DNA from 3 places in the Sphingomonas sp. Leaf30 genome. Region 2 is predicted to be linked to each of the others. Evidence: riboswitches for the same ligand, from Rfam matches in the RefSeq annotation. Region 2 holds a riboswitch; each other region holds the start of a gene.
What was found. Region 2 has a riboswitch for cobalamin ahead of ASE89_RS08240 (TonB-dependent receptor plug domain-containing protein). Riboswitches for the same ligand answer to the same signal wherever they lie in the genome.
Positions count from the first base shown of each region.

Region 1 (7,993 bases), on a different contig from region 2:
CGACACGCATCTGGCTTCGCGAAATATACCGCTCCAGCTGGTGCGGGCCAGATCGAAGCCTCGCTCAACGCCTACCGCGCGACTTGGCGTCCGACCGAACAGATTCCCGAGCGCATCATCGGTACCGCGCTCTGCAAGGACGTGTTCTGTTCACCCGATCCGACGGCACGCGGCGAAACGACACGGCTCGTCGGCAACGTCGCGGTGCGCCAGCCCGACTGGCACGCCAATGTGTATGGTCAGTTCTACGACTGGTCGATGTATTCGAACCCGACCTACACCGATCCGGACGGGACCAGCGCGCAGATCCGCCAGTTCGACAAACGCTGGATCGTCGGTGCGAGGGGCGAAAAGCGTTGGACGCTCGCGCCGACCCTTGCCGTCTCGCTCGGTACCGAAGAGCGCTACGACCATATCGGCAGCGTCGGTGTGTATCGCACCAGCGCGCGATCGTTCCTGTCGTCGCTCGGCCGCTACCATGTCGAGGAAGCGTCGGCAGCACTGTATGGCGAAGCGACGTGGACGCCCGTTACGGGTCTCCGCCTGATTGGCGGGGTTCGTGGGGACTATTATCACTACGTCGTTCGCGCGCGGGATCAGGCGGCCGTGTTGGCTGGCGAAGGCAGCGGCGACGACACGATCCTGTCGCCCAAGGCATCGATCGCGTACTCGCCGACCGACCGGCTGGAGTTCTACGGCAACTGGGGACGTGGATTCCACTCCAACGACGTCCGCGGCTCGGTAAACGTCGAAACGCCTGTGCCAGTGCTGGTGCGCGGCAACGGCCGTGAAGTCGGCGCCCGGTGGCAGTTACCCGGCATTACGCTGACCGCGACCTATTGGTGGCTCGACGTCGACAGCGAACTGCGCTTCGTCGGAGATTCTAACGCGGTCGAACCGACCGGTGCCAGCGAGCGTCGTGGCTATGAACTTGTGGCGTTCTGGCGGCCCAGGCCGTGGCTTGCGATCGACGGCAACTATACGGCAAGCCGATCGCGCTACGACAATGGCGACCGCATTCCAAACGCCTTCGAGAACGCCGCATCCGCCGGGATCGCGCTGGTGCTCGATCCGTGGGAGGCAAGCGTTCGCGTTCGTCACCTCGGGCCTTATCCGCTGATCGAAGACAACAGCGTCCGAGATACAGGAAGCACGGTCGTCAACGTCCGCGCGGCCCGCAAGATCGGGCGGTTCGAGGTGTACGGCGAGGTGCTCAACATCCTCGACAGCCGCGACAAGGACATCGCTTATTTCTACGAGTCCTACATTCCTTCGTTCGACGCCTCAGGGCCAACGGATGGCCGGTTGAGTCGTGTGGTCGAACCACGAACCTTGCGTCTGGGTACCAGGGTCAATTTCTGACCTGGCCGAGGGCATCGCCAGCCTGGGACCCGTTCCGCGCTGGCGATCCAACACCGCCGTGATCAGCCGAGTATCTCTCGCCGCACAATTTCCGCGCCGGCACTCAGCGCCTGGAGCTTGCCCCGAGCGACGTCGCGCGACAGCGGCGCCATCCCGCAGTTGGTGGCGGGCAAGAGCTTGTCGGCATCGACGAAGCGCAGCGCATTGCGCAGTGTTTCGGCAACCTGCTCCGGCGTCTCGATCGTGTCGGTCGCGACGTCTATCGCGCCGACCATCACCTTCTTGCCGCGGACCAGCTCGATCAGGTCCATCGGCACGCGCGAGTTCTGGCATTCGAGCGAGATGATATCGATCTTCGACCTTTGCAGGTTGGGGAAGGTTTCCTCGTACTGGCGCCATTCGGAGCCGAGCGTCTTCTTCCAGTCGGTGTTAGCCTTGATGCCATAGCCATAGCAGATGTGGACGGCGGTCTCAGCCGTCATCCCTTCGGCCGCGCGCTCCAGGGCAGCGATGCCCCAGTCGTTCGCCTCGTTGAAAAACACGTTGAAGGCGGGTTCGTCGAACTGGATGATGTCGACGCCGACCGCTTGCAGCTCGCGGGCTTCCTCGTTGAGGATGCGGGCAAACTCCCATGCCAGTTTCTCGCGACTCCGGTAATGCGCGTCGTAGAGGGTGTCGATCATCGTCATCGGCCCCGGCAGCGTCCACTTGATCAGCTGATCGGTCTGCGCGCGCAGGAAACGGGCGTCGTCGACGAAGACCGATTTCGGGCGCGATACGGCGCCGACGACCGTCGGCACGCTGGCGTCGTAGCGGTTGCGGATGCGCACCGTCTCGCGCTTCTCGAAATCGACACCGTCGAGATGCTCGATGAAGGTCGTGACGAAGTGCTGGCGGGTCTGCTCGCCGTCACCGAGGATGTCGATACCCGCCTGCCGTTGGTCCTCGACCGCGAGGCGGAGCGCGTCCTGCTTGCCAGCGACCAGCTCGTCGCCCTCCAGCTTCCAGGGCGACCACAAGGTCTCGGGCTGGGCGAGCCAGGAAGGCTTGGGCAGGCTACCCGCGGTCGTCGTCGGCAACAATGTCGTCATGATGCAAATACCTTCGTGTCGTGGGGATCAGAGGCCGCAGGTCGCGGACCAGCGCCGAAGCGCGGCACTGTGCGGCTTGATGAAATGCTCTTCGGCGAATTTGCCCTGCTCGACAGCGAGGCAACCACGTTCCTCGCGATCGTAGACGATGCGAGTCAGGGAATAGTCCTGATACTTCAGGCTCGGCTGATAATGCTCCGCCGCGACCGAGTTCGCATTGTAGATTTCAGGACGATAGATTTTCTGGAACGTCTCCATCGTTGCGATGGTGCTGGCAAGTTCGAGGTTGGTGTAGTCGCTGACCAGATCGCCGGTGTGATAGAAGGCGAACGGCGCGACGCTGTGTGGCGGCATGAAGTAGCGCACCTTCATACCCATCTTGGCGAAATACTGATCGGTTGAGGAAAACTTGTCGTTCCGGTACTCGACGCCGAGGATCGGATGCACGTTGGCGGTCCGGTGATACACCTCCTTGCTCGACACGCTGAGGCAGATAACCGGCGGCTTGCGGAAATTGTCACGGTAGGCGCTCGAGCCAAGGAAGTGCTTGAACAAGTTGCCGTGCAGATCGCCGAACCCCTCTGGCGCACCGCCACCCCCAGCCTTCAGGTGGTCAGGCAGGACGACGCTGAAATCGTAGTCACGTACATAGGACGAGAAGTTGTTGCCGATCATGCCGTCGGACCGCTCTCCGCTGATCCGGTCGGTCACGGTCGTGTGCAGGATCTCGATCAGCGGGAAGGCTTCGTCGTCGGCACCATCCCCGAGCGTGAGCGCGGCCGAGACGATCTTCAGCTCCAGCGTGTAGCGATCACCCCTGGGATTATCCCAGTGCATCAGCGCGTTGAACCGATGGTCGATCATCACCAGCGTGTTGCGCAGATTCTCCTGTCGGCTGTCTCCGCGCGCGAGATTGGCAAAATTGGTGGTGATGCGCGTGTTGTCGGCCGGACGATAATCCTCGTCGAACGGGATACTGCTGATCGAGAATGTGAACCCGCTATTCGTCATGACTCACCCTGGCTATGCGGGCGGGAGGTCAGGCGAAAGCGCGCAAGGCGTGAACAGGCCCGGATGGCGGCAAGCCACGGACCGTCGCATCAAGCGCGATCCACCGGAGGAACCCCCGTCCGAGGAACGTTATGGCGTCGAAGGCAGGTATCCTGGCTTACGGGTCAACGCAGTGGCTCCGGCCTTCCCAGGCTCCTTGCGAGAACCCAGTGACACGAAATGGAGCCGCCACTCGCCGCTTACAGTTGCGGGGGCAGCGCCGGAATCTGACCCGAAGGACACCACCGGCTTCCCGTCTTAGCCCCATCGCCATGCCTGGAATGGGGAACCTCGACGTGGCCGTTCGACACGAGCGAGCGATCATTGTCAACAGACATATAAAGATATCTTTATATGTTAATGAGGCGGCATGAGTGGAAGCACGGCGGACGGTGGTACGGCTACGCCCACCATGCCGTTCTTAGTCCGCGAAGCCACTTGGCCTTGACGTAAAGGGCCGTTTCCTGCGACCTCAGTGAGGTCAAGGTTCCTTCGCCGATTGGCCGAAGGCTAAGACGGGAAATCGGTTCGATTCCGATGCTGCCCCCGCAACTGTAAGCGGCGAGTAGAAACCCTCGTGTGCCACTGGCGCTTCAGCGCTGGGAAGGCCGGGATTTCGACGATGACCCGCGAGCCAGGAGACCTGCCTTCGACGCCATAACGACCACCGGCGGGGTGCCCGGTCTGGCCGCTGCGTGCTGTAGGAAGAGGTGTACCTCTCCCGTTGGTCGCTGGCGTCTGGATGCCCTCGCGAATGATTGAGGACCAGGATGCCACAGGAACACCACAGCACCCCTATTCAGCTGATCGACATGGTCTTCCCCGGTGACGCCAATCACCACGGCACGCTGTTCGGTGGTGTGGCTCTGGCGCATATGGACAAGGTCGCCTTCCTGGCGGCCTCACGCCACGGTCGCGCGGCCTTCGTCACCGCCTCTTCGGAAAAGATCGATTTCGCGGCGCCTGCCCGGATCGGCGATATGGTCGAGGTGACAGGTCGCGTCGTGCGGGTTGGACGTAAGTCGCTCGACGTCGAGGTCGAACTGATCGCGGAGGCACCGGTATCGGGCGAACGACGGCTGTGTACGCGAGGCCGTTTCACGCTCGTCGCAGTCGGAAGCGAAGACCCTCTGCCACCGATGGGTGAGATGGTTCCGCATGATGCGGTGCAGCCGTTGCGAATGGTCGAAATGATTTTCCCGAATCAGACCAACCATTACGGCACCCTCTATGGTGGTGATGCACTTCGCATGATGGGCAAGGCGGCATTCATTGCCTCAACCCGCCAAGCCCGGGCGGTAATGGTTATGGCAGCATCTGACCGGATCGACTTCCGTTCCCCTATCCAGAAGGGGGAGATGGTCGAGCTAACCGCCGAAGTACGGATGACCGGGCGCAGTTCCGTGCGCATCAGTGTTGATCTTAGCGCCGAGGATTTAATATCCGGGGAACGACGACATGCGGCCACGGCTCTATTCACGATGGTTTCGGTTGATGAAAATGGTCGAGCGAAGCCGTTCGGTTGTATGGGATAGTACCGGGCCTTCAGCCCCCAAACCTTCCCAAAAGGGGGTCGGTACATAGAACGGACCCAGATATACGCTAAGCGCCGACAGGTCTGCTTGGGTGTCCGAAAACACCTGTTTGTCGTGCAGTCGTGATTACGACTGGGTTTTTCACACATTTGACCGCTGAAGGAGACACTCCGCGCAGGTCGATATGAAGCCGACAGCTAAGCCGTTGCTTCCAGCTCACGTAAGCTGCGGCCGCGCGTCTCTCTACCTGAGCGTCCGATCAGTACCGCTGACAGCGTCATTGGTATGATCAACGCGATCGCCGCGCCCCCCATCGTCGGGATCAATCCAGCGAAGGCCCCCAGCTGGACAGCAACGCCACCAAATTTGCTACTACCCGCGATAAGCCCGGTAGCGCGTCCACGTACGCGTAATGCGTAGTTTTCGGCTGCATAGGGAAGTAGCACGGCGATTAATCCGTTTGTGCCAACCACCAGTAACGCGATCACTGCGATGAGCAGTGGTGGCCAAGCCAGGGTAGGCGCCGGCAGTAGGGCTCCGGCAAGCCCGGCGAGTGTGAGAAGCACAGTGCCGATCAGAGTGCGCTTGCTGCTCCAACGGCTGTAAAGGAAGGCCGCGATCATGATCGTGGGCAGGGCAACAAGTGCTGAGCTGGCGATAATGCCGCTTGCAATCTCGGCACTGAAGCCTCGATCTTGAAGATCCGAAGGCAGCCATAGCAACAAGCCGAAGTTGACGAAGCTCCAGGACAGGGCCGTGATCACCAGGGCGATGGTCAATTCGCGGTGGTGAGCCGCTGCGCTGCCAGCGTCCGCTGGGGCTTCTTGTGGCGCACGCCTGACGATGCCAAACTTTCGAGCCATGTCAGCTAGCTCGGCGTCCATACCCCGTTCCAACAGAAAGCGCGGGGACTCAGGAATCCACCTTGCCATCGCAAGCAGCAGCAAACCGGTGGGAAAGCCCTGCAGCCACAAGCTACGCCAGCCGAACAGGGGCTCGAACAGATGCGCTGCACCGCTAGCTGCGAGGTAGCCACCGACCAGTCCCGTGCCACCAACCAGCACAAGAACCCAGCTTCTGTGCCGTGGAGGCATGATCTCCGCCAACAGCGTGTAGACAACGGGCAGCATTCCGCCAGCCGAGCACCCCATCAGAAAACACATGACCAGGTTCCAGCTGTAGGAAGGCATAGCGCCGCAGATGGATGTCGAAACGAACAGGATCGTCGACAACAGGATCGACACACGCCGACCATAGATGTCCGCAAGCCACCCCCACAGAAACGAGCCAACTGTGGTCCCCGTAAGGGCAACGAACGGAAGCAGGGCAACGGTCGATTTAGCGAGCCCATACTCGCCACGCATGCCGGGGAGCACGAAGCCGAGCGTTGCTGGCTTCATAGTGTCGATGATGAGCCCGAGGGTAAGCACCAGCAGAACGGCAGCATGCGAGCGCGTCAGAGGGGTATCATCGGGCGCTTCATATGCGACGCCAACGGCTGCCCTGTGATCAGGCCGTTTCTTGGGTAAAGCGCCAAATATAGCTGCCGGCACGCCGATACCGATCAGCGCCATGCCTAGATACATCCATCCGTCCATAGCCATACCCGAAAGGTGATTGCCCATCGTATGGGCCATCGCGAGCATTGGTAAGTGAAAGGCCACCCCAACGCTGATCGCCGCACAGCCTGCCCAGAAGAGCGGCCAGCGCTCGCCGACAACCGAGTTTCCGCGGCTGCTAATGCCATTCGCCATTTATTCCCCCCCACCAGCAGTAGCGACATACGCCGCACGGCTTGCCTGCTGCAAGCAGAGCACCTGCCGGCGGGGCACGTTGCGGCTTATGGCTGGCCGAATGGCTTTCAGGCTTGCGGCTCGCCAAACTGAGCGTCCAGAAAGGGGCGTTTTCGACCGATTCATCTTCCCGATCGGCGTGATGTTTTGGGATGAGAAGTGCGGCAGATTGAGCGCAGACTACGGTCGTTATCAAATATTGAAACTGCTTGATCACCGCAAACCGTAACCTATCTATAAAAAGCGGGCCGGGCCCCTCTGACAATTTCCCTTGGGTGATTGTGATGTCGGACCGCATCGGGTTATCTCGATATAGGCCTGGCCGCTTTGCCTCCTGTCGTCGTTGATGATCCGATCTTTCGATCACCGATTGAAAAGAGGCTCTGAGCATGGAAACCAACAGACTCGCCGAACTGCATCAGCAGTTGGACGAGCGCGCGCGTATCGCGATGGCGCGCCGAACTCCAATTTCTCCAATTCTGCTGCAATTGAAGCGCTTTGAGTTGCACTTGGAAGGTCGCTTGTGCGCACCACCGCGAGATACCTGCCCTCCTGATCGCTGATCCCGCCCCACGTCATCACGTTTGTCAGAGGTCCCCATGCCTGAGCTGCTTTCCTTATTATTCCTTGGTACGCCTGTCTGGATGTGGCTGGCATTTCTCGGCATCGTCGCAACGTTGCTGATCCTCGATCTGGGTGTCTTGCACCGCGGACAACGAGAAATTGGGGTACGCGAGAGCCTTGCATTGTCAGCAAGTTACATCACGCTGGGACTGGCGTTCGGCGGATGGATTTGGTGGTATATCGGGCCGACTGCCGGCCTCAACTACGTGACGGGCTTCGTCATCGAGAAGAGCCTTGCGATGGATAACGTGTTCATCATCGCCATGATCTTCGGCTACTTCGCCATCCCCCGCATCCACCAGCACCGTGTATTGTTCTGGGGCATCCTGGGTGTCATTGTCCTGCGTGCAGTGATGATCGGTTTTGGTGCGGCATTGGTCGATCGGTTCGAATGGGTATTATACGTCTTTGCTGCCTTCCTGGTTTTCACCGGTATCAAGATGTGGCTGACTGCAGACACGGAATATGACGTGGCCAGTTCGCCCGTTTTACGCTGGGTTCGCCAGCGCATGCCGGTTACCGACCAACTTCACGGGGA
Region 1 covers NZ_LMKZ01000016.1:198,507-206,499, forward strand. The annotation lists gene ASE89_RS12705 (TonB-dependent receptor) at 1-1,362, shown strand, start outside; gene ASE89_RS12710 (methionine synthase) at 1,425-2,453, opposite strand; gene ASE89_RS12715 (DUF1852 domain-containing protein) at 2,481-3,464, opposite strand; cobalamin riboswitch at 3,590-3,811, opposite strand; cobalamin riboswitch at 3,971-4,169, shown strand; gene ASE89_RS12720 (acyl-CoA thioesterase) at 4,274-5,038, shown strand; gene ASE89_RS12725 (MFS transporter) at 5,236-6,792, opposite strand; gene ASE89_RS20490 (hypothetical protein) at 7,221-7,394, shown strand; gene ASE89_RS12730 (TerC family protein) at 7,431-7,993, shown strand, end outside.
Region 1: another riboswitch for cobalamin. It lies ahead of ASE89_RS12720 (acyl-CoA thioesterase); the one in region 2 lies ahead of ASE89_RS08240 (TonB-dependent receptor plug domain-containing protein).

Region 2 (7,993 bases):
CGACATGCGCCAGCGGGATCGCCGCGCTACCCACCGCGACCGACGCGGCGCCGGCCAGCAGCGCAAGCAGCGCTAGGCCACCGACCAATCGCGCACGCGTCACGCGTTCCATAGTGCCAGATCCCACCGCATCGATTTCCGCCTAGCGCATAAGCGGCCGCTGCGGCAGGGTTTTGCGCATGCGCGGCCGCCGTCTCCTGACCATCCTGATGATCGCTGCCGCCAGCGCACCTGCTCCGGCGGCAGCGCCTCGACCGCCGGCGCGTATCGTTTCGCTCAACCTATGCGCTGACCAGTATCTTCTGGCGCTGGCCGACCCCGCGCAGATCGTCGCGCTCACCCGGTTCGCGCGCGATCCGAACATGTCCGCAGCCTCCAACGCCGCGCGTACCATGCCAGTCAGCCGTGGCAGCGCCGAAGACGTGCTGGTGCTCCGCCCCGATCTCGTGATCGCATCGCCGTTCCGACGCCAGACGGTCGCCGCCGTGCTTGCCGGACGGCACGTCGCGACGCTCGATCTGCCCCCCGCGGACAGCTATGCCGCGATCGTGAGGCAAGTCCGTCAGGTTGCCGCCGCCATCGGGCACCCCGATCGCGGCGAAACACTGATCCGCCGGATGGACACCGCGCTCGCACGATTGCCGCGCGCGCCGGGAGGTGGTCGTACGGCGGCCTATTATCAGCGTCGGGGTTTCCTGACCGGTACCGGCACGCTCGTCGACGAACTGATGCAGCGTCTCGGGCTTGCCAATCTCGCGACCCGGCTCGGCAAGCCCGCACTCTCGCAACTCTCGCTCGAACAGATGGTGTTGGCACGCCCGGACTATCTCATAGTCGAAAGCGCCACGGACCGCGTGACCGATCAGGGCACCGAAATGCTGCATCACCCGATTCTCGACGGGATTCCCCGTCTGCGCATCCCCGAGGCGTGGACCGTCTGCGGAGGCCCTGCCTATGTCCGGGCCGCGCAAAGCCTTGCGGCGCAGTTGCGCACGCCGCGTCCGGCCGCTCGTCGCCGCAACCCTTAGAACTCGACGCCAGCCTGGGCCTTGACCCCGCCCCGGAACGGATGCTTGACCAGCCCCATCTCGGTGACGAGATCCGCCGCGGCAACCAAAGCATCGGGCGCGTTGCGCCCCGTCGCCACGACATGCGTCATCGCCGGTCGTGCCGCGAACCCCGCAAGTACCTCGTCGAGTGGCAGATAGTCGTAGCGCAGGACGATGTTGATCTCGTCGGCGATGACCATGGCATAGCTCGGGTCGAGGATCATCCGGCGGACCTCGTCCCACCCTTCGCGCGCCACGGCGATATCGCGGGCCCGATCCTGCGTATCCCAGGTAAAGCCCTCGCCCATCGGCTTGAATTCGACCAGATCGGGAAAGGCGTCAAAGATGACCTTCTCACCGGTCGTCATCGCACCCTTGACGAACTGTACGATCCCAACCTTTCGCCCGTGCCCCATCATCCGCACCGCCATGCCAAGCGCCGCGGTGGTCTTGCCCTTGCCCGGCCCGGTGTGGACCATGAGCAGGCCCTTTTCGATCGTCTTGGCCGCGACGATCTTGTCCTGGACGACCTTCTTCTTGGCCATCCGCGCCGTGTGCTCCGCCTCGCTCCGCATCAGAATGCTGCCTTCACGCCGGCATAGGCACCGCGCCCCTGACCGACATAGCTGAGCACCTCCTCGTACCGCTCGTCGAAGAGGTTTTCGACCCGACCGAAGACCGATAGCCGGGACGTCAGCTTGTACGCCGCGTTCAGGTTGACGAGGACATATTCCTGGAGCGAGACGCGGACAGGGACATAGCTCGGATCGGTATAGGCATCGTCCTGCTGCCGGCCATTATACCGGACGGCGAGCGTTGCCGAGGCGCGCTCGTCGCGACTGAACGCAGTCATGTTGATGCTGCCGATATGGCTGGGGCGCCGGATCTCCACGCCCCCGTCCTCGCGCGCCTTCAGATAGGTATAGGCGAGGTCGAAGCGCAGCTGCGGAATCGGCTGGGCTGTGGCAAACACCTCGACGCCATGCTGCGTCGATCGCGTATTGCGGTTGCCGGGCGTCGCGACGAAGTCGGGGGCAGGATAGGTGGTAAAGATCTCGTTCGTCAGCCGACTGTCGAAATAGGTCGCGCCGATCGTCGCACGATCCCCCCCGAAAGCCTGTTCGACCCCGGCTTCCCACCCCTTTGACTTCTCCGGCTTGAGGTTCGGATTGCCGATATAGCGACCGTCGGAATAACCGAAGAGATCGAAATAGCCGGGATTCTTCACGCCCGTCCCGTAGGCGCCACGCACCCGCGTCCCGGTCGCAAAGCGATAGCTCGCCTGCGCGCGATAGGTGGTGGTGTCATCGAACCGGTTATTCTCGTCGCGCCGCACCGATCCGCCGATTGCGAGCGCATCGTCGACGACGACGTCATACTGGCCAACGAGCCCGACATTGTCGGTATGCCGCCGTCCCGTAAAGACGAACTCCGAAGGAGCCGCGCTAAGCGTCTGGAACTCCTCGCGCTCGACATCGACCGCGGCAGTCAGCCGATGCCGGATGCGATCGGTCCCGAACCGGAACGCGCTTTCGAACGATCCCTTGTACCGCCGTCCCTTGTTACCAAAGCTCAAGGCATCGTCGACCAGCGCCCGGCGTGTCGTATCGGCAAACTGGCCGCTGAGCGCATTCGTCCAGCGGCCATCCGCCAGCGCCAACTCGGCCCGGACGAGCCCGTAATATGCCTCGACCGTGCTGCGCGCGCCTGGCGTATCGACGATCGTGCCGAACTGCGGGCCGCTCAACGCAGTGTCGTTGCTGTCGGCATCGGTATAGCTGTAACGCCCGACGCCCGTGACCTTCAGCGTGTCGGTCGGCGACCAGCTGAGCTTGCCCGTCGCGCCGACGCTCTTCGCGCCGATGTCGCGCGATCCGCCCCGTGCGGTCGGCGTGCCGTCGGTGAGGTAGGTCGAGCTCGACAGCGCGTAATCGAGATTGCCCGCTACGCCCGCGACCCGGGCGCCTCCCGAAAACGTGCCGAACGATCCCCCCTCGGCCCGCAGCGATACGCCCGGGGCCTCCGCGCCGCTGAGCGTGAGATACTGGATGACGCCGCCGATCGCGTCGGACCCGTACAGCGCCGATTGCTGCCCGCGCAGCACCTCGACCCGTGCCGCCTCGTCGGCAATCAGCGTGCCGAAATCATATTCGCCCTGATAGGGATCGGACACTTCGATCCCGTCGATCAGCACCAGCACGTGATTGCCCTCCGACCCACGGATCCGGACCTGCGTCGTCCCCCCGACCGCGCCGGTCCGGCTGATCGCCAGTCCAGGGACGTCGCGCAACACGTCGGACACGATCCGGGTCTGGCGCTGGTCAAGCATAGCGGCGTCCAGCACCGTCACCGACGCACCGATCTGATCGGCCGGAACCGCGTCGCCCGATCTCGATGCGGTAACCACCAGCTCAGCGCCGCCCGCTGCCGCCTCGCCCGTCGCCGCAGTAACCGGATCGGGCTCGGCCGCGGCCGGCGATGCAAAGGCCGTGGCGGTGGCGAGCGCCACAAGCGAAACGAAAATTCTGGTCATGAAACGATACCCCCGGCGTCACGAGCGACCGGCCGGGGCCTGCCGTCCGATGCTACGGACAGCCGGCGCAACGCTTGGGGTGTACGCCGAACCGCACCAGCCACGCGCACCGATGCGGCCCCCGCCGCATGGTTCGTCGCTCAGACGGAGTACCGTGCCGCGGTCATCCCCTGGACCATGGCAAGAGCGACCGAGCGCCGGCAGGTCTCCTGGCTCACGGGTCGACGCCCGGTACGCGACCTTCCCGGGCCCTGCGCTTGCGCTCAGGCCTAGTGGTCGTCCCCCCGTGATGAAGGGACATGCGCACCGCACTCACCGCTTACAGTTGCAGGGACAGCCGCGGCATGAGGAGGATCGCCTCCCGCACCGCATTCCCTTTGAAGCCCCGAGGGGCACCGACGCGATCTGCGACCCCGGCCTTCACCGGTTTCGCAGGGCGACGGTAGCGCAGAAATTTCCTGCCGCCAATGGGCCTAGAGTCGCGCGAGGATCGCCCGCGCCTGACGTAAGTGCGGCGCATCGATCATCCGCCCATCGAGTTGCAGCGCGCCCGCCTCGGGAGCCGCCGCAAACGCAGCGACGACGGCGTGCGCATGTGCAACGGTCGCCGCATCCGGCGTGAACGCGGCGTTGATCGTGGCGACCTGCGACGGATGAATCGCCATCATGCCGGTAAAGCCGTCCCGGCTGCCGCGCGCGGCATAGGCTGCCAGCCCGTCAATGTCCGCGATTGCGGGATAGACCGTCTCGATCGCCGCGACGTCCGCCGCATGTGCGCCGAACAGCAGCAGCGATCGTACGAGCTTATAGGGTTCGGTATAGGATCCGTCGTCCTCCCGACTGGTCGCCGCGCCGATCGCCGCGGGCAGGTCTTCGGCGCCCCAGGTCAGGCCGCATAACCGGTCGTTGACCCGCGCATATTCGCCCAGTGTGAAGATCGCGGCGGGCACTTCGGTCGCGATCGGCAGGATCGGCGGACAGTCATCGCCATAAGCCTCGACCAACGCGAGGACGGTCGCGGGTCCTGTCGCCTTGGGCAGCATGATCGCATCGGCGCCCCTCGCGGCAGCGAGATCGTCGTCCAGCCACCCCGAGTCGACGGGATTGATCCGGACCATCCGCACGACGTCGGTGTGGTCCTGCAACGCGGCCCGGACCGCCTCGCGGGCAACGGCCTTGCGGGTGAGCGCGACCGAATCCTCCAGATCGAGGATGATGGCATCGGCCCCGCTCGCTGCGGCCTTCGCAAAACGCTCGGGCCGGTCTGCGGGCACGAACAGCAGCGAGCGCAACCTCATGCCGGCGTCCGCAGCAGCAGTGCCGAGCGGAGGCACTGACAGACGATCTCGTCACGCTGGTTGATCAGCTGGTGCATGAATGTGACGATCCCGGCGTTCGGGCGTGACCGGCTGGGCTTAAGCTCGGCGACCTCGGTCTCGGCGCGCATCGTGTCGCCGATGAAGACGGGTTTTGGATGCACGAGCTTGTCGTAACCGAGATTGGCGACGAGCGTCCCGAGCGTCGTGTCGCCAACCGACAGGCCGACCATCAGCGCGAAGGTGAAGGTGCCGTTGACGAGGATCTGGCCGAATTCGCTCGCCTTCGCCGCTTCGGCATCGAGGTGCAGCGGCTGCGGGTTGTGCGTCATCGTCGAGAACAGGAGGTTGTCCGTCTCCGTGACGGTGCGGCGGATCTCATGGACGATCCGGTCGCCGACCGTCCATTGGTCGAAATAGCGGCCGGCCATCAGTCATCCTTCTCGATACGCGCGAGCACCATGCCATCGCTCACCTGCCCGCCTTCGATCGCGGTCAGTTCGGCAACCGTCCCGTCGAACGGCGAGATGAGCGAATGCTCCATCTTCATCGCCTCCAGCGTCACGAGCTTCTGCCCCTTTGCGACATGGTCCCCGATAGCCACGTCGACCGCGATGATCCGTCCCGGCATCGGTGACAAGATCGCGCCATCCGCTGCCGCCCCCATCGCCGCGCCAGACGCACGCCAGGGCCGCAACTGCCAGGTCTGCCCGGCATCGGAAACGAGGGCGGCATCGACTGGTTCATGGACGCCGCGACCGTCGAGATCGATCGTCACGACGTCGTCGTTGAGCAGGAACCGCGCCGTCTTCAAAGGTACCGCGTTGAGGCGAAAGCCCGCCATCGGTTCGACGCGTACGAGCGTGCGCGCGGCCTCGATCAGCGCTTCCTCGCTGGGCTGCGCCGGGGGCATCAGCGCCGCCCCCTCGCGCGCAATCAGCCCGGTATCTAGCGTTGCGGCGACGAAATCCGGGTGATCGAGTGCCTGGACGAGAAACCCCGCATTCGACCGGACCGGCCAGACGACCGCCTTGTCCAGCGCCTCCGCCAACGTCTCGCGCGCGGCTTCACGCGTGTCGCCCCAGGCAATCACCTTGGCGATCATCGGGTCGTAATAGGGCGAGATGTCCGCCCCCTGTTCGACACCCGTATCGACCCGCGTCGCATCACCCAGATCGAACGCCTCGAGCCGGCCGATCGACGGCAGGAACCCCTTGGCGGGATCCTCCGCATAGAGCCGCGCCTCGATCGCCCAGCCGCGGATCGCAAGATCATGCTGCTGCAGCGGCAACGCCTCGCCGCTGGCAATCCGCAGCTGCCACTCGACAAGGTCTTGTCCGGTGATTTCCTCGGTGACGGGATGCTCGACCTGCAACCGGGTGTTCATTTCCATGAACCAGATCCGATCGGCGCGCAGGCCTTCGCTCGCATCGGCGATGAACTCGATCGTACCCGCGCCGACATAGTTCACGGCCTGCGCAGCGCGCACCGCCGCCGCGCAGATCGCCGCGCGTGTCGCATCATCCATGCCGGGGGCCGGGGCCTCCTCGATCACCTTCTGATGCCGGCGCTGCAACGAACAGTCACGTTCGAACAAATGGACGACGTTGCCCTGACGGTCGCCGAACACCTGCACCTCGATATGCCGCGGCGACAGGATATATTTCTCGATCAGCACGTCGGTATTGCCGAACGACGCAGAGGCCTCACGCTGGCACGAAGCGAGCGCGTCGACAAAGTCGGCGGACGCATCGACGCGGCGCATACCCTTGCCGCCGCCGCCCGCAACGGCCTTGATCAGGACCGGGTAGCCGATGGCATCCGCCTCGCGCTGGAGCCGATCGGGCGACTGGTCTTCCCCCAGATAGCCCGGTGTCACTGGGACCGCGGCCGCCATCATCCGCTGCTTCGCGGCATCCTTCAACCCCATCGCGCGGATGCTGTCGGGATCGGGGCCAACCCACAGGATCCCTGCTTCGAGCACGGCCTGCGCGAAGTCCGCATTCTCGGACAGGAACCCGTACCCCGGATGAATAGCCTCAGCGCCGGTGGCGAGCGCGGCGGCGATGATCCGTTCGCCGACCAGATAACTCTCGCGCGCCGGGCTCGCGCCGATATGCACCGCCTCGTCAGCGTGCCGGACATGCAGTGCGCCCGCATCGGCATCGGAATAGACCGCGATCGTGCGGATTCCTAACGCCCGAGCTGTACGGATGATGCGGCAGGCGATCTCGCCGCGGTTGGCGATGAGCAGTGATTCGATCATTGCGCGGGGCATCCGGTGGTCCGCTTGGACCAGGTGATGTTGAAGATCTTCCACCGGCCCGCTTCGCGCACCATGTCGAAATGGTCGGTCCCGCAATGCGCGACCCGGCCGTCGATGGTGAAGACATAGGGCGACCATACCATCGCGATATCGCCATCGATATCCACGGCGGGATCCGTCAGGCGTTCCGCATATCGCTCCGGTCCGGGCTTCAGACCGGCGGCGAAGTCGGACCAGCCGGTCCGGCGAATGTTGCGCGTGCCGTCGGCCTTTTCCTCCACTGCCGTAGCGCCCCCCTCGGGGCGCACCTGTGCGAGCAGTGCCTGGCCATCGCGGGCGGCCAACGCGGCGAACATCGCGTCGATCGGCACCATGACGCCGGTCTCCTCGGTCACCACGGCTGGCGGCAAGCCGGTGCCCTTGACGATCGGCTGGACCGGCGTGACCTGACCCGCGGCCAGCAGAAACGATAGCAGGATCATCGGCTTACATCCTGAACACACCGAACGCGGGGCGTTCGGCGATGGGAGCGTTGAGCGTCGCGGCGAACGCGAGGGCGAGCACGTCGCGGGTCTGCGCGGGATCAATGATCCCGTCATCCCACAGCCGCGCGGTCGCGTACCAGGGATTTCCCTCGTCCTCATATTTCTGACGAACCGGCGCCTTGAACGCTTCCGCCTCCTCCGCCGTCCAGTCGTCCGCGTCGCGGTGAACGGTGGCGAGGACCGAGGCCGCCTGTTCGCCGCCCATCACGCTGATCCGGCTGTTCGGCCAGCTGAACAGGAAACGTGGCGAATAGGCGCGTCCGCACATGCCGTAATTGCCGGCG
Region 2 covers NZ_LMKZ01000002.1:328,474-336,466, forward strand. The annotation lists gene ASE89_RS08225 (FecCD family ABC transporter permease) at 1-112, opposite strand, end outside; gene ASE89_RS08230 (ABC transporter substrate-binding protein) at 180-1,028, shown strand; gene cobO (cob(I)yrinic acid a,c-diamide adenosyltransferase) at 1,025-1,624, opposite strand; gene ASE89_RS08240 (TonB-dependent receptor plug domain-containing protein) at 1,624-3,582, opposite strand; cobalamin riboswitch at 3,765-3,997, opposite strand; gene ASE89_RS08245 (HpcH/HpaI aldolase/citrate lyase family protein) at 4,056-4,880, opposite strand; gene ASE89_RS08250 (MaoC family dehydratase) at 4,877-5,329, opposite strand; gene ASE89_RS08255 (acetyl/propionyl/methylcrotonyl-CoA carboxylase subunit alpha) at 5,329-7,164, opposite strand; gene ASE89_RS08260 (nuclear transport factor 2 family protein) at 7,161-7,646, opposite strand; gene ASE89_RS08265 (carboxyl transferase domain-containing protein) at 7,651-7,993, opposite strand, start outside.

Region 3 (7,993 bases), on a different contig from region 2:
TCATCTCCTCGAACGAGGGCGACACGCCCGTCTCGGCGAGGCGGTCATTGATGAAGCAGACAAGCTCGTGCTGCTTGCGCGTGAGCATAACGGTTCTCCGTCCGGAACAGACGAGGAACTTCTATGGAACACTTGCAGCTTCGTCAAGCGGTGACGTCACGCGATGACGAGGATTTCCGCCGAGTCGCCCGCCCTTGCCGCCGGCGCGTCGCCGTCGCGGACGATCAGGCAGGACGAGCGAGCGAGCGTCAGCAGCATCGAGCTGTCCTGGATGGTCGAGGCATAGGCGCGGCCGTCGCGCAGTTCGGCGCGCATATAGTCGGTCCGCGACTGGTTGGGCGGAAGATCCTCGCCGAGCAGCGCGTGCGTCGTCTGCGGCAGGGGATCGCGCGCGCCGAGCATGTGCGCGACCACGGGGCGGACGAAGAGGATGGCGGTGACGAAGGCGGAGACGGGATTGCCCGGCAGGCCGAGCAGCATCGTCCGGCCAAGCGTGCCCGCCATCATCGGCTTGCCCGGGCGCAGCGCGATCCGCCAGAAGTCGATGCCGCCGCCCGCTCCCTCGATCGCGGGGCGGACGAGGTCGTGATCACCGACCGACGCGCCCCCGGTGGTCACAAGCAGATCGGCATCGACCCCGGCAAAGGCGTCACGCAGCGTGTCGAGCCGGTCGGGGAGGATTCCGAGATCGATAATGTCGACGGGCAGGTCGGCGAGCATCGCGGCGAGCATGATGCCGTTCGATTCCGGCAGCGGGACGGGATCGCTGGTCGAGCCGGGAGGGACGAGCTCGTCGCCCGTCGCGGCGACCGCGACGCGCAGCCGGCGGCCGACCGACAAGGCGCCGTGCCCGCCGGTCGCAGCGACTGCGATGCGGGCGGGCGTCAGCCGGTCGCCGGCCGCGATCAGCCGCGTGCCGGTCGCGAAGTCGAGCCCCTTGCGGCGCGTGTTGCGGCCTTCAAAGGCGGGGCCTTCGCCGTCGAGCATCAGCCGGTCGCCGTCGCGTGCGGCTTCCTCCTGGACGAGCACCGTGTCGGCGCCCGCCGGCATCGCCGCGCCGGTGAAGATGCGCGTCGCCTGTCCCGCGCCGACTGAACCGGTGAAGGGGCGGCCGGCCGCGCTCTCGCCGATGACCGTCCACGGCCCGGGCAGATCTGCGTAGCGGATCGCGTAGCCGTCCATCGCCGAGAGGTCGGTCGCAGGCTGGGTGCGGCGGGCGAGAATGTCCTCCGCCGCCCAGCGACCCATCGCCGATCGCAGCGGCACGGTTTCGGCCGGCACGCGCGATGCCATGGCGAAGAGGCGGGACTGGGCTTCGGCGACGGGGACGAGAGGGCGCATGCGGGCTCCGTTCAGCGGGGCGATGAAGGTCTGCGCTGCTCGCACGAATGCCGCGGGGCGGAAAGCGGGCAACGCCGCGACCGGCAGGACGCCGGTCGGTTACGCGATCAACGTACGAGGTACGGCAGACGTTGCGGTGAGATGGGACGACATGCCCTGCGTTACGTCGCACGCAAATCCTGTCGTCAGCGCAGGCAAAACGCGCTAGCCCTGTGGCGCAGGTCCGACGCAAGCCGGATCCGCACAGATCGCGTCGGTGCCCCTCGGGGCTTGAAAGGGAATGCGGTGCGGGGTTCGCCCCAAGACCGCGGCTGTCCCTGCAACTGTAAGCGGCGAGCGACACGCACGCGCCCCCTGCGACGGGGGCAGCCACTGGGCCGATGGCCTGGGAAGGTGTGCGTCGAGCCTTGACCCGCGAGCCAGGAGACCTGCCGGCGTCTGGTCGCTCTTGTCCCGGCCCAGGGGGTGGCCGAGGCACGGTGAACGCCGTCTGAGCGACGACCATGCGGCGGGGGCCGCATCGGCGACGCATGCCGGCCGCTCAGGGCGTCCGGTCGGCGCGCGTCCCGGTCGTTCGCGGCAGGCCCCCGTCCTCGTCGGACGCCGGGGATGTGCCAATGACCAAGATCATGACCGGGCGGACTGCCGGTCGTTCGACGCGACACCGGATCGGCTGGATGTTCGCGATGCTGGTTGCGGCCAACATCGCCGCCTGGGGATGGGCGTTCGCGCTGTTCCAGGCGCAGCCGTTGATGCTGGGTACCGCGATGCTCGCCTGGGGGCTGGGGCTGCGCCACGCGGTCGATGCGGATCATATCGCGGCGATCGACAATGTGACGCGCAAGCTGATGCAGGACGGGCAGCGGCCGATCGGGGTCGGCTTCTGGTTCGCGGTCGGCCATTCTGGGATCGTCCTGATCGCCGCGGTCGCGATCGCGCTGACCGCGAGTGCGCTGGCGCAGTTCGAGGCGTTCAAGCAGGCGGGCGGGGTGATCGCGACACTGATCTCCGCGCTGTTCCTGTTCACGATCGCGGCGATGAACCTGATCATCCTGCGATCGGTGTGGCGGACCTTCGGCCATGTCCGCGGCGGGGGGCGCTATGTCGAGGAGGATCTCGACCTGCTGCTCGGCAATCGCGGGCTGCTCGCGCGGCTGTTCCGGCCGATGTTCCGGCTGGTCACACGCAGCTGGCACATGGCGCCGCTCGGGTTCCTGTTCGGGCTGGGGTTCGACACCGCGACCGAAGTCGCGATCCTCGGCCTGTCGGCGAGCCAGGCGGCGGACGGGCTGTCGATCGGTACGGTGCTGGTGCTGCCGGTGCTGTTCGCGACGGGCATGGCACTGGTCGACAGTGCCGACGGGGTGGTGATGCTCGGCGCGTATGAATGGGCGTTCGTGAAGCCGATCCGCAAGCTCTATTACAATATCACGATCACGCTGATCTCGGCGATCGTCGCGATCGCGATCGGCGGGATCGAAACGCTCGCGTTGCTGGCGTCGAAGCTGGGCCTCAGCGGGGGCGTGTGGGACGTCGCTTCGGCGCTGGGCGAGAATTTCAACGGGCTGGGCTTTGCGATTATCGCGCTGTTCGTGGCGTGCTGGGTGCTGAGTTTCGCGATCTACCGGTGGAAGCGGTTCGACGAGATCGAGGTGGTGCGGGGATAACAGGCAGCGTCGTCATCCCGGGCTCGACCCGGGACCCAGGGCCAGGCAGCGCATTACGCGTGGCTCTGGGTCCTGACTTTCGTCAGGATGACGGAGGTGAGGTGCATTGGCACAGTCGCCAAACTCCTCTAAACCCAACCTCGAGGTTTGGTTCTACCGAACCTCGACAGATCGCGCCGGTGCCCTTCGGGGCTTGAATGGGAATGCGGTGCGGGAGGCTTGCCTCCCAATGCCGCGGCTGTCCCTGCAACTGTAAGCGGTGAGCGAGACGCACAGGCCCCCGATGCGGGGGCAGCCACTGAGTCACGGGACCTGGGAAGGCGTGCATCGAGCTTCGACCCGCGAGCCAGGAGACCTGCCAGCGTCATGGTCGCTCTTGCCTTGATCCAGGGGATGGTCGCGGCACGGTACTCCGTCTGAGCGACGAACGCGTGCGGCCGTCAGGTCGTGCGCGCGTGTGGCTGCGGGCGTGCGTCCGTCCGTGGCTGTCGTTCCGACGCCCGGAGAGTATCGCATGACCGACCCCCAGCCGACCCTGGCCAAGATTCCCGTCACCATCGTCACCGGATTCCTCGGCGCGGGCAAGACCACGCTGATCAGCCATCTGATCCGTAACGCCGGTGGCCGGCGGCTCGCGGTGATCGTCAACGAGTTCGGCACGCTCGGCATTGACGGCGACATCTTGAAGGGCTGCGCGATCCCCGATTGCCCGGCCGAGAACGTCGTCGAGCTCGCCAATGGCTGCATCTGCTGCACCGTCGCGGACGATTTCATCCCGACCGTCGAGACTTTGCTCGCGCTCGACCCGCGGCCCGACCATATCCTGATCGAGACGTCGGGGCTCGCCCTGCCCAAGCCGTTGCTCAAGGCGTTTGACTGGCCCGCGATCCGGTCGCGGATCACGGTCGACGGGGTGATCGCGCTGGCCGATGCGGAAGCGGTCGCCGCAGGGCGGTTCGCGCCCGACCTCGCCGCGATCGAGGCGCAGCGCCGCGCCGATCCGAGCGTCGATCACGAGACGCCGCTCGCCGAGGTGTTCGAGGACCAGCTCGCCTGTGCAGACCTGGTGCTGCTGACCAAGGCGGATCTGGCGGGCGAGGCGGGGGTGGCTGCGGCGCGCGCGGTGATCGCGGCGGAGTCCCCGCGTGCGTTGCCGGTGATCGCGCTGACCGACGGGGTGATCGATCCGCGCGTCGTGCTGGGGCTGAACGCGGCGGCGGAGGACGACATCGCGGCGCGGCCGTCGCACCATGATGGCGCGGACGACCACGAGCATGACGATTTCGACAGCATGATCGTCGACCTCGGCGAGATCGCGGACCCGGCGGCGCTCGCCGCGCGGATCGAGACGCTGGCACGTGACGCCGACATCCTGCGCGTGAAGGGTTATGCCGCGGTGACGGGCAAGCCGATGCGGCTGCTGGTGCAGGCGGTCGGGGCGCGGGTGCGGACGCAATATGACCGGCCGTGGCGCGCCGACGAGGCGCGGCAGACGCGGCTGGTGGTGATCGCCGAGCATGACCGGATCGACCCCGTAAGGATCCGGGCCGCGCTTCAGGGCTGACGGCGATGCACGTCGTCTTCCGCGAAAGCCACGGGCTGGAGGAGAGTGCGGTCCCGCAGGACCTCGCGCAGAGCCCGGCGGACCTTGTCGTCCTGTCCTTTTCTGACGGGGATCTCGGCGCGTTCGCGGCCGGGTGGCGGCGCGCGGCGGCGGGGGGGAGCCCGCTGCCGTCGCTCCGGCTCGCCAACCTGTCCGCGCTCACCCACCCGCTGTCGGTCGATACCTATGTTGAGCGAACGCTAGCGGGGGGTGAAGGGGCGAAGGGGATCGTGATCCGGCTGATCGGCGGGCGGTCCTACTGGTCCTATGGGTTACAGCAGGTCGAGGCGCTGGCGCGGGCGCGGGGGATCGCGCTGGCGGTGCTGCCTGCGGACGGGCGGATCGACGCGCGGCTCGATGCAGCGTCGACGGTGCCGGTGTCGACGTTGCGCCGGCTCGCCGCGCTGTGCGACGACGGCGGCGCGGTCGCGGCGCAGGCGGCGCTGGCGCAGATGGCGCTGGCCGCGGGGCTCTATGCCGGGCCAGTCGCGGGGGTGAAGACGGTTCCCGAGGTCGGCGGCTGGCAGCCGCGCGACGGGGTGACGTGCCCGGCGGCGTTCGCGATGACCGCGACGCGGCCGCGGATCCTGCTGATCTTCTACCGCTCCTACCTGACCGCTGCCGATCTCGACCCGATCGAGGCGCTGCATGCCGGGCTGAGTGGGGCGGGGTTCGACGTCGTCGGGCTCTTCGCGCCGTCGCTGAAGGCGCCGGGCGCGGCGGGGTGGCTGGCGCGTTGGGTCGTCGCGCTGTGTCCGGCGGCGATCGTCAACGCGACCGCATTTTCGGGCCGCGGCGCGGACGACACATCGCCGCTCGACGGGGCGGGGGTGCCGGTGTTCCAGGTCGCGCTCGCGACGTCGGATCGTGCCGCCTGGGCCGGATCGACGCGCGGGTTGTCCCCCGCCGACCTGGCGATGCACGTCGTCCTGCCCGAGGTCGACGGACGGCTGTTCGCAGGCGTCGCGAGCTTCAAGGAGGACGGCGTCCGCGACGACGATCTCGGCTATGCGCGGCGCGAGCATCGGGCGGAGCCCGGCCGGATCGCCGCGATCGTCGCGCGCGTGACCGCATGGGTGCGGCTAGCGGAGCGACCGGTCGCGGAGCAGCGGCCTGCGGTCGTGCTGTCGACCTATCCGGGTAAGGATTATCAGATGGCGCATGCGGTTGGGCTCGACGCGCTGGCGTCCGCGGAGGCGATCGTCGAGGATCTGGCGGCGGCGGGTTACGCGACCGGAGGGGCGGCGCCGCAAGCGCTGTCCAAGGCGCTGGCGACGGGGCGGATCGCGTGGCCGGTCGCGGCGTATCGCGCGGCGCTTGGGGGCTTGCCGGCCGTGTTGCGCGACGCACTCGAGGAAAGCTGGGGCGCGCCCGAGGACGATCCGGCCTGTATCGACGGCGCGTTCGAGTTCGCGGGCGTCGAGCGGGGGGGCGTGGTGATCGCGCTCCAGCCCGAACGCGGGCGCAGCGCGGCGCGGGTCGGGGAGTATCACGACCTGTCGCGCTGTCCCCGTCATGCCTATGTCGCCTTCTATCTGTGGCTGCACGCGCGGGGGAGTGATGCGCTGATCCATGTCGGCGCGCACGGGACGCTCGAATGGCTGCCGGGCAAGGCGGTCGCGCTGTCGGGAGAATGCTGGCCCGAGGCGCTGACCGGGGCGATGCCGGTGCTCTATCCGTTCATCGTCAACGATCCGGGCGAGGCGGCACAGGCACGGCGGCGTATCGGCGCGGTGACGATCGGCCATGTCCCGCCGCCGGCCGCGACGACGCGCAGCGGCGCGGGGCTGGGGCGGCTCGAATCGTTGCTCGACGAGTTTTCGACCGCCGACGGGCTCGACCCCGCGCGCCGCGACCGGCTGCAGCGCGACATCGCCGACGAGGCGCGCGCGACCGGGCTGGCGGCGACGCTGCGGCTCGACGAGTCGACGAGCCAGGCGGAGGCGATCACCCGGATCGACACGTTCGTGTGCGACGTGAAGGAGAGCCAGTTCGGCGACGGGCTGCACGTTTATGGGCGTGGCGAACAGGGCGAGGCCGAGCGCGACGGGCTGCTGAGCGCGTTGCGGGGCAGGCGGATCGCCGCGGGGCCGTCGGGGTCGCCGTGGCGCGGACGCAGCGACGTCCTGCCGACCGGGCGAAACCTGTATGCGACCGACGCGCGCGCGGTGCCGTCTCGTGCGGCGCATGCGCAGGGCGTGCGGCTGGCCGACGAGCTGGTCCGCCGGCATCTGCAGGACGAGGGCGACTATCCGCGCGCGCTGGTCGTCGACCTGTGGGCGTCGGCGACGATGCGGACCGCGGGCGAGGAGTTCGCGATGGCGCTCCACCTGCTCGGCGCGGAGCCGGTCTGGGATCATGCGTCGGACCGCGTCACGGGGGTCGAGATCCTGCCGCTGGCGAGGCTCGACCGGCCGCGGATCGACGTGACGCTGCGCGTATCGGGGCTGTTTCGCGACGCGTTTCCCGCGCTCGGCCAGATGTTCGGGCAGGCGGTGCGCGCGCTGGCGCTGCGCGACGAGCCCGGCGACTGGAACCCGTTCGTCGGCGAACTTGTGGGTGCGCGCGTCTATGGGCCCGAGCCGGGTCGCTACGGGCTCGGGCTCGGCGATGCGGGCGAGACGTACGGCGAGGCGGCGCGGGCGGCGGCGGGTGCGGCGTGGCTGGCGGCGTCGAGCCACTCGCTCGACGGGGCGGGCGACGACGGTGCGACGCGGTTCGATCCGGCGGGGATCCGCGACCGGGTCGCCGCCGCCGACGCGTTCGTCCATGTCCAGGACCTGCCGGAAACCGACCTGTTGCTCGCCGCCGATTATGCCGCACACGAGGCAGGGTTTGCGGCCGCGCAGGCGGTTGCGGGGGGCAAGGCCGCGGCGCTGTATCATCTCGATGCGCGCGACCCAGAACGGCCGCGTGCGCGGTCGCTGGACGAGGAAATTGCGCGGGTCGTTCATGCGCGGGCGGCGAACCCGGCCTGGGTCGAGGGGATGATGCGGCACGGGTTTCGCGGGGGCGCGGAGATCGCCGCGACGCTCGACCATATGGCGATGTTCGCGCAGCTGGCGCGGGTGGTGTCGCCCGAGCTTATCGATCTCTATTATGATGCAACGTTGGGGCGCGACGCGGTGCGTGCGTTTCTGGAGAGCGCGAACCCGGCGGCGCTGGCGGCGATGACCGCGCGGTTCGCGGCGCTGCACGCGGCGGGGCTGTGGCCGACGCGGCGCAATTCGATCCTCGCGCACCTCGACCTGCCGGCATGAGCGCGTTCGTCGTCAAGGGATGGTGCCCCGATGCGTGGCGGCCGATGGCGGCGGGCGACGGGCTGCTGGTGCGGATCCGCCCGCCGCTCGGCCGGCTGACGCGCGCGCAGACACTCGCGCTG
Region 3 covers NZ_LMKZ01000001.1:1,266,447-1,274,439, forward strand. The annotation lists gene lexA (transcriptional repressor LexA) at 1-88, opposite strand, end outside; gene ASE89_RS05880 (molybdopterin molybdotransferase MoeA) at 157-1,341, opposite strand; cobalamin riboswitch at 1,579-1,791, shown strand; gene ASE89_RS05885 (HoxN/HupN/NixA family nickel/cobalt transporter) at 1,971-3,008, shown strand; cobalamin riboswitch at 3,169-3,385, shown strand; gene cobW (cobalamin biosynthesis protein CobW) at 3,523-4,572, shown strand; gene cobN (cobaltochelatase subunit CobN) at 4,578-7,871, shown strand; gene ASE89_RS05900 (cobalamin biosynthesis protein CobG) at 7,868-7,993, shown strand, end outside.
Region 3: another riboswitch for cobalamin. It lies ahead of ASE89_RS05885 (HoxN/HupN/NixA family nickel/cobalt transporter); the one in region 2 lies ahead of ASE89_RS08240 (TonB-dependent receptor plug domain-containing protein).